Linked DNA regions of Gloeobacter violaceus PCC 7421. The main gene of each other region encodes a partner of the protein of the gene in region 2 in a complex. Links are inferred from orthologs where the notes say so. Each region holds a gene or a part of one and is shown on either strand. Other genes may lie near its edges.

Evidence for each region.
Region 1: the proteins of GLL_RS03945 (region 2) and GLL_RS04610 are in contact, whole or in part, in a solved structure (PDB 8RP0), measured with the Escherichia coli proteins. The link is inferred for Gloeobacter violaceus PCC 7421 from one-to-one orthologs.

What each region holds. Positions count from the first base shown.
Region 1 is NC_005125.1:933,502-937,763, reverse strand. Bases 967-3,859 are described here. They hold GLL_RS04610 (anthranilate synthase component II), read right to left. Parts: upstream 2,756-3,859; coding sequence 2,177-2,755; downstream 967-2,176. Other genes in these bases: GLL_RS04600 (MgPME-cyclase complex family protein), read right to left, coding at 3,399-3,728; GLL_RS04605 (hypothetical protein), read right to left, coding at 2,845-3,402; GLL_RS04615 (MBL fold metallo-hydrolase), read right to left, coding at 1,347-2,180; GLL_RS04620 (alpha/beta hydrolase), read right to left, coding at 967-1,235. Also shown: more of GLL_RS04620, read right to left, coding at 1-966; tRNA uridine-5-carboxymethylaminomethyl(34) synthesis enzyme MnmG, read left to right, coding at 3,884-4,262. UniProt on the Escherichia coli protein: Part of a heterodimeric complex that catalyzes the two-step biosynthesis of 4-amino-4-deoxychorismate (ADC), a precursor of p-aminobenzoate (PABA) and tetrahydrofolate.
Region 2 is NC_005125.1:805,942-810,138, reverse strand. Bases 565-3,392 are described here. They hold GLL_RS03945 (anthranilate synthase component I), read left to right. Parts: upstream 565-1,213; coding sequence 1,214-2,572; downstream 2,573-3,392. Other genes in these bases: gpmI (2,3-bisphosphoglycerate-independent phosphoglycerate mutase), read left to right, coding at 2,712-3,392; GLL_RS03950 (hypothetical protein), read right to left, coding at 565-1,092. Outside these bases: GLL_RS03955 (5-formyltetrahydrofolate cyclo-ligase), read right to left, coding at 1-169; more of GLL_RS03950, read right to left, coding at 166-564; more of gpmI, read left to right, coding at 3,393-4,197. UniProt on the Escherichia coli protein: Part of a heterodimeric complex that catalyzes the two-step biosynthesis of 4-amino-4-deoxychorismate (ADC), a precursor of p-aminobenzoate (PABA) and tetrahydrofolate.

The sequences.
Region 1 (4,262 bases), 130 kb from region 2 along the record:
GGATTGACGGCAAAGATGGCCTTGATGCGCGCGTCACCCAGTTGAGTGGGGGCGGAAGTCGGCAAAGCCAGCGCGCCGCACTCGAGCAACAGCGATGGATTGACGATGTCGCCCAGCCGGTCGGATTTCTCGCAGCCCAGGCGGACGGTCTCTTTGTCGATGCCCGCTCCCCCCGAGGCAAGAGCCGTGTAGCCTCCGAGGGACTGACCGGCGATACCTGCTTGCTTGGGATCCAAGCGGCCACGCCAGGTCGGGTCGGTGCGCACCAGCCGTTCCAGTTCGTCGAGCAGGCTGCTCACGTACTGGGGTCGGGCGATGAATTCTCCCGGACCGCTGCTGGTGGCGGATCCGCTAAAAATGGAGGCGGCCAGCTGCTTGTCCGATCCTGGATGGTCAAGCACTGCCGCAGCAAAACCCCAGGAGGCCAGATGGCGGGCCAGGTAGGCAAACGTGGTGCGGTCGGAGGCGAGTCCATGGGAGATGACGACCACCGGCGCCGGTCGGCCGAGCCCCTCGGGCAGATAGACATCGGCGGCAATCATCGGGGTGGAGGCCTGCCTCAGCCACGCTTGCGCCCCGGCGTAGCGGGGATTGGCAAAGACCAGCGAGCGCACCTGAAAGCCGAGGGGACCGGCCGGGCGCGGATCCCCCAGGTTGGCCGGAGGTGGTGGGGCAGGGGGAGCGGCGTCGGCCTGCTTTTCGATGGCGCTGAAGGTCGTCTCGCCCAGGTCGAAGGCATTGCCCACTTCGACGGCCAGTTGCGCCCCGAAGGCGACGTCGATTCTCAAAGTCTGAAGTGGGTAGTAGCGCAGAAAATTGAGCAGCGTCAGCCCCTGAGGATCGCCTGCAGCCAGGATGCTCGCGGCGCGCAGGGCCAGGAAGCTGTTGTTGTCGGCATCGGTGCGCAGCAGGTTGCCGATGCGCTGCAAAGTCCGCTCACCCAGGGGAGTGTAGGTCAGCTGGGCGACTTGCGCCTGGGAAAAAGGCAGCGGTGTATTGAGCGCGTCGCGCAGTCCCACCACATCCTTTGCCCCGGCAAGCGAGGCTAGAAAGGCCATCCGCTCGCTCATCACCCCGGTGCGGGTGTAGGTTTCGAGCTCGGTCACCGGCAGCGAAAGACCGAGTAACCCGTAATTGAAGAAAATCCGCTCCGCCGCATCCGCAGGCACGGCGCACAGCACAGCCCCAAGCAGCCCGCCGCCCACTTGAGTGAGTCGGCGCCGGAAATTGCGCATTCGAGCCTGTTTCCTCATTTTTTTCGAACCCCTGATGCGGTAGAACAGCCCGCAGGTAAGCCACAAGCATCCTATCTGCTTGTGGCTGCAATGGGCCTACAGAACCTTGCTTCAGGAGCGCTCCTGCGCCTTCGGGACCGCCGGACGGCCGCTGCCGCTGACCGGTGGGGTTTTGCCGCTGAAGTCGTAGGCGAAGACGCGCACCAGGGGCGCTCCCCCGCTTTTGGGCAGGTTGGCGGCGCTGATCTGCACCAGCGGGTTGGTGTAGACCTTGACCGTGTCGCTTTTGAACAGCTGCAAAAACGGATCGACCCCGCCCAGTTCGCATCCATCCTCGGCCGCCTCGGTCCGGTAATACATCGGCACCACCATGCGCGGCTGCAACTCCTCGGTGGCCTGGTGGGCCAGTTCCGGATCGAAGCCTTTCTCGCCGCCGCCCACCGGGACAAACAGCAAGTCGGGTTTTCCGAGCAGAATTTTTTCTTCGTCGCTCAGGGGGGCGGCAATCACCCCCAGGTGGACGATGTCGAGGCCCGCCTGCCGCCAGCGCCAGGCGACGTTGACGCCGAAGCGGCGTCCGTCCTTGCGGTCGTGCAGCGTCTTGACGCCCTGGAGTTTGTCAAAGCTGTCGACGGTGAACACTCCCGGCTGGTAGAGCACGCGGGGGTTGCCCTTGACCACGTCAAGGGCGCCCTCATCGAGCAATCGGGAACTGAGCAAGATCAAATCGACTGCCACTTCCGGGCGGCGGTAACCCGCCGTGCAGCCGGCCGGCCTGAAGGGATTGACCAACAGGCGCCCTTCATCGGAGATGAACAAAAAGCAGGTGTGCCCAAGCCACTGCACCTGCAAAGCTTTCGAACGGGCGGGTGCAGCCTGCAGCGGCTGCGTGCACGCCCACAGATAGCCGGCCAGGCCGGTCTGCAGCAATGGTCGTCTTTTCATGCGCTCGGTAAACTCTCAAGAAAATTGCGCAGCAAATCTTTACCTACGGCGGTCAGAATGCTCTCGGGATGGAACTGGACCCCCTGAATGTGGCGCCAGGTGCGGTGACGCACGCCCATTACCGTACCATCTTCGGTCCAGGCGGTAATCTCAAGGACCGCCGGAAAGGCTTCGGCGGCAATCGCCAGCGAGTGGTAGCGGGTGGCGACGAAAGGTTCGGGCAGAGCCGCAAATACCCCCTCCCCCCGGTGGTGGATAAGCGAGGTCTTGCCGTGCATCAGCTCGGGTGCCCGGACAATTTGACCACCGAAGACGCGGCCGATGCACTGGTGGCCCAGACAGACTCCCAGTACCGGCAACTGTGAGCCCAGTTCGGCGATAATCGCCTCCGAAACTCCCGCATCCTCCGGCCTGCCCGGACCGGGGGAAATCACCACCGCCCCGGGTGCCAGGGCGCGCACCCCGTCGATATCGATGCGGTCGTTGCGGTGCACCTCCACCTGGGCACCCAGTTCCGCCAGATACTGCACGAGGTTATAGGTAAAGCTGTCGTAGTTGTCGATCACCAGGATCATGGCTGTACCGGCGGCCCGCATCCCAATAGCCTCCCTATCATAAACAACGCCGGGCGCGAAAGCCGGATGGACCCGCCCGCTTCCCCGCATCAATCCAGTCGGAAGGAGCGGGCGACCTCCTCCGCGACCGGCTGCACTCGCGGGTAAAAAGTCGCCGGTCCCACCACCAGCAGCGTGACCAGCCGGTCGCGATCGCCTCCCACCGAGACGAGGATCCGGCCTTCAGGGGTCGTGGCGGCGGTCGGCACGCCCTTAAACAGCAGCGTGGCGGTGTTGAAGTCGCCGGTGCGGCCGGGTTGGGCGCCCAGCAAGCCGAACTGTTTGTAGGTGCTGCCCAGACGGCTTTGGGCAAGTCGCTTCCGGTACACCTGCCCCAAGCGTGCCAGCTGGGCCGGTGTAGCAGGCCGGCCGTCGTCTTTCTGGCCGGGGGCCGGTACCACCGAGATGAGCAGCAAAGTCTTGCTGGCGGGCTCGACGAGAGAAACCTCTCCGAGCTTGTCTTTGCTTTCGAGAACATGCCAGCCGGGCGGCGGCACGAACCGAAAGCCCAAGATCCAATCGCGATAGGGCTGTACCGTCTGGGCGCAGACAGCACTTGCAAAAAGCACAAGCCCGATACCCGTCACCCATCCGCTTTTGGTGCTCATCGAGCGGCGGTGTGGACGGCGAGCGGGTCGGGGATCGCGGCGCTGGGGGCTTCGAATTGGCCTAGCAGCACATACTGCAGCCGGTGCTTGAGCCAGAGGATAAACTGGCCGTCGGTGGAGACGACGGCTGCCGCCGGGGCCGGGCAGCGGTGCCGGAGATCGGCAAACTCCGGCACCGCCAGAAAGGCCGGAGTACGCACCAGCCAGAAATCGATTGCCTTGCTGTGAGCCAGGTAGTGGCGGGTGCGCTCTTCGAGCACCTCTTGAGCCTGATGTCCCTGCAAGAAGCGATCGCTTGCCGCGAGAAAATAATACGTCTGTGCCATGCTGTGCCTCGGGCTTCATGGGGTACATATTAGCGTACGGGCCGTTGGCCCAAATGAAGCTAAATCCGGTCCGGAGTGCCGATGTAGCGATGAGTTTGATCCATATACTTGGGTGTAAAGTCTGAAGGTGAATTCGATGGCTATAAGGCATTCGTATGTCTTGCTTGCCGGATTGGCTTGCGGCCGGCTGCCGCGACGGCGACGCAGCTTCGCATCCTACAATTAGATTACGATTTCGAACTGCGACTGTGCATTATCTTGCTGAATTTGACGTCGTCGTCGTCGGCGCCGGCCACAGCGGCTGCGAAGCGGCCCTCGCCGCCGCCCGCCTCGGCTGTCGAACACTCCTGGTCACCATGAACCTCGACACGATCGCTTGGCAACCGTGCAATCCGGCGGTGGGCGGCCCGGCCAAGTCGCAGCTGGTCCACGAGGTCGATGCCCTAGGCGGCGAGATGGCCAAAATCACCGACCGCACCTATCTGCAAAAGCGCGTCCTCAATAGTTCCCGCGGCCCGGCGGTCTGGGCGCTTC
Region 2 (4,197 bases):
GCAGGTCCGGTTCGTTGCGAAAGGGCAGGTAGGCGAGGATGCACCGGTCTGTGGATTCGAGTCGGCCGCTTAGATAGGCGCGGATGCGCTCGCTCATCCGCTCGCACGCTTCGGGGCTGAGCGCCCGGCGCCTTCCAAGGCACTGGACGCGCAGGTCGGCTTTGTTCACTCCGGCCGGGGCTGGCGGTCCGGTCGGAAGGGGCGCTCGGGTTTGACCAATCCGGTGCCGCCCTCGCTGCGCTCCGCCGATCGGGGCCGTAGACCGCCGCCGCCTTCGCCGCGGGGGCCACGGGGGGGACCGCCTTTGCCTGTGGGACGGCGGGGGCCGCCGCGGCGCTTGTCGCCGACGGGCTTGGGCAGCACGGCAATGGGGGTGCCGTCCTCGATGCGCAATGCCTCGCTGGTGCGGCGCACCTCGAGATCCCAAAATTTGCCGCGGGCGTCCTCGGGCAAAAAGCCCTCCAGACGCAATTTAAAGGCCCGGCCGGGTTTTTTCTTTTTGCTCTGCTGGCGGATCTTGAGCAGGACAAAACCTTCTTGCTGGGACTGAAAGCTCACTTCGCCGCGGATGGAGAAAAAACCGTCTACACCCTCGACGTTGGCGGTCGAAAACAGCAAAGTGGACTTTTCAACCGATTCGTCACTTTCTGTTTCCGTCTCCAGTTCTTCGTCCTCTTCGTCCTCTTCGTCCTCTTCATCGTTGGAGTCTTCTTCGGCGGAGTCGAAGGCGCTGTCTCTGTCGGGTTTAAGCCCTTCTGGGTTGAGCGACCAGACCCCGACAATCTGGGTGTGCAGGCCGCCGCCGTCGCGGGTGCGCGGGTAGACCACCCAGGGGTGATCGGTTGAGAGATCCAGGTGCTTGCGCACCAGGCTCAGCACCCGGCCCAGGAGCACCGCGTCGATTTCGACGCCGTCGGGGGTGAGCAGTTTGCCCTGGGTGATGCGCTCCTCGCTCGGTTCATAGCGGCCGCGCACGATGCCGATGGCCCGGTACTGCAAAGGTTCGCTCGGAGCAGGAAAGGGCGCTTTGGGATCTTCTTCGGGAATCTGAATGTGATCGAGATCGATTGGAGACGGCGGAGTTACGTTCATGTATACCAATGCGGACGAATGGCGCAATCGCAGACTGCTCTCACTTTGACATATGCGCCTGGGTTTGGCACACCATCGCAGGCGGGCGAAAATGACCCCAGTCCTTGACGCTTTGCTGTCGATGTCGATGGTTGCCCCCACCTGGCACTGGCTGTACCTTCCCCTCGAAGGACGCACCGGCTCGTGCCTGTTTGAGCGCCTGTTCGGCGAGGAGGCGGTGGCGGTCCTGCTCGAAAGCCCCCAACTCTCGCCGCGTACCGCCCGCTACTCGATCTTGGCTGCCTGTCCGCGGCGCGTGCTTGCTCCCGCCGTCGGTGAGATTCTGCCCGCGCTGCGCGCTTGGCTTGCCGCCGCGCGGCGGCAGCTGCCGCCGCCCGAGTGGAGGGGGCTGCCCTTTCGCGGCGGGCTTGTGGGCTGGTTCGGCTACGACCTGGCCTGGGAAATCGAAAGGCTGCCGTGGCTGCGGAACGACCCCTTGCCTTTTCCGACGGCCTGGTGGTTTGAGCCGGCCGTCTTTGCCGTCGCCGATCATCGCGAGGATAAGCTTTTGCTCGCCGTCGACAATCGGTCGGGACTCGGTCCCGACCGGGGAAGCCTGGCGTACTGGTGCAAGCGGCTCGACAGACCGATTTTGACCGACGAGGAGATCAACAGTGGTGCGTTGCCGCGCCTGACGTCGCGCGACAGGTTTTTGGAGGCTGTCCATCAGGTCAAGGAGCACATTGCGGCCGGGGATATCTTTCAGTGCAACCTCTCGCTTCGCTTCGAACTCGACTGGGAAGGCAATGGCTGGCGGCTCTACCGACGGCTGGTCGGGCTCAATCCTTCGCCTTTCGCCTGTTACTGGCGCACGCCCTTCGGCGAAATCGTCAGCTGCTCGCCCGAGCGGCTTTTAGAAGTGCGCGGCGAAGCGCTGAGCACCCGCCCGATCGCGGGAACGCGCCCGCGCGGGTTCACCGCTGCCGCCGATCAACGCCTGGAAAGCGAACTGTTAATCAGTCCCAAGGAACGCGCCGAGCACATCATGCTGGTCGATCTCGAACGCAACGATCTCGGGCGGGTCTCACAACCGGGCAGCGTGCAGGTGGACGAACTGATGGTCATCGAGCGCTACTCCCACGTCATGCACATTGTCTCCAACGTCGTCGGCCGCCTGCAGCCCGGATGCGACGCCCTGGACGCGGTGCGCGCCGTCTATCCCGGCGGCACGATCACCGGCTGTCCGAAGGTGCGCTGCATGGAAATTATCGAGAGGCTCGAACCGGTGCGCCGCTCGCTTTTTTACGGCTCGGCGGGTTACCTCGACTGCACCGGTGACCTGGATCTCAACATTTTGATCCGCACGCTGCTCAAGTCCGGCTCCCGGATTTGGGGGCAAGTCGGGGCGGGCATCGTCGCCGATTCTGATCCCCAGGGCGAATACCTCGAATCGCTCGCCAAGGCCAAAGCCCTCTGGAAAGCCCTGGGAGACAGTCGATAAGTTGAGCGGCAAATCGATCTAAAAAAATTCATAGTAAATGTACCCAAACCGCCCCCGATGTTTTTTACTGGGTACATACGGACCGATGTAGTCAGCAAGACTCCCTATAAAAAATAGGGAGTCTGCACCATTTAGGGTCATGGCATTTATGGGCACTTCTAGCGCAGTCCATCCAGCGATTCTGGTCATCCTCGACGGTTGGGGCTACCGCGAGCAGACCGACGGCAACGCCGTCGCCGCCGCCAAAACTCCGATCTTCGACGCGCTCAAAGCCAGCTATCCTTTTACACTCATCCACACCAGCGGCAAGGCGGTCGGTCTGCCGCGCGGGCAGATGGGCAACTCCGAAGTCGGCCACCTCAACCTGGGTGCGGGCCGGATGGTCCCCCAGGAGCTCGTGCGCATCTCCGACGCGGTCGAAGAAGGCACGCTGCTTTCCAACCCCGAACTGCTGCGTCTCTGCCGCACGGTGCGCGAGCGGGGCGGCAAGCTGCATGGGGTGGGCCTCGTCTCCGACGGCGGTGTCCACTCCCACATCGAGCATCTGTTTGGGCTATTGGACCTTGCCAAGCGGGAGGGTTTTGAAACGCTGTTTATCCACGGGATGAGTGACGGTCGTGACACTCCTCCCACTTCGGGTGTTGCGTACTTCGAGAAGCTCGAAGCCCGCATCGCCGAAACGGGCTTCGGCACGATTGCTACTCTGGGTGGCCGTTACTTTGGGATGGACCGCGATCGCCGCTGGGATCGCACCGAGGCGATGTACCGGGTGATGACCGAGACCGGCCCCGGCACGGGTAAACGCGCCTCCGAGACCTTGCGCGAGAGCCACGCCGCCGGCAAGACCGACGAATTCGTATTGCCGGTGCGCCTGGCTGCCGGTGCGGTCGAACCCGGTGATGGGGTGATCTACTTCAACTTCCGCCCCGACCGGGCGCGCCAGCTCACCCGCGCCTTCGTGCAGGCGGACTTCGACGGTTTCGTGCGCCCCTACCTCGACCCGCTCGCCTTTCTCACCTTCACCCAGTACGACGCAACCTTGCCGGTGGCAGTGGCTTTTGCGCCCCAGAGCCTCGACAACCTCCTGGGTCAGGTGATTGCCCACCATGGCCTGCGGCAGTTCCGCATCGCCGAGACCGAGAAGTACGCCCACGTCACCTATTTCTTTAACGGCGGCATCGAGACGCCCCTGCCCGGCGAGGAGCGCTCGATGATCCAGAGCCCCCTGGTGCCCACTTACGATCTGAAGCCCGAGATGGCCGCCCGCGAGGTCACCGACCACGCCGTCGCCGCCATCGAAACGCGCCAGTACTCGCTGATTGTGATCAACTACGCCAACCCGGACATGGTGGGCCATACCGGCAACTTCGACGCTACGGTTAAGGCGGTCGAGACGGTGGACGCCTGTATCGGCCGCCTGGTGGAGGCGTGCGTGCGCGCCGGGGGCACAATGCTGCTCACCGCCGACCACGGCAACGCCGAACTGATGTGGGACGAACAGGGCAATCCCTGGACCGCCCACACCACCAACCCGGTGCCGTTTATTTTGATCGAGAGCGAGGGTCTTAAAATTCCCGGTTGGGGAACGGACGTGCAGTTGCGCGCCGGGGGCAGCCTCGGCGACA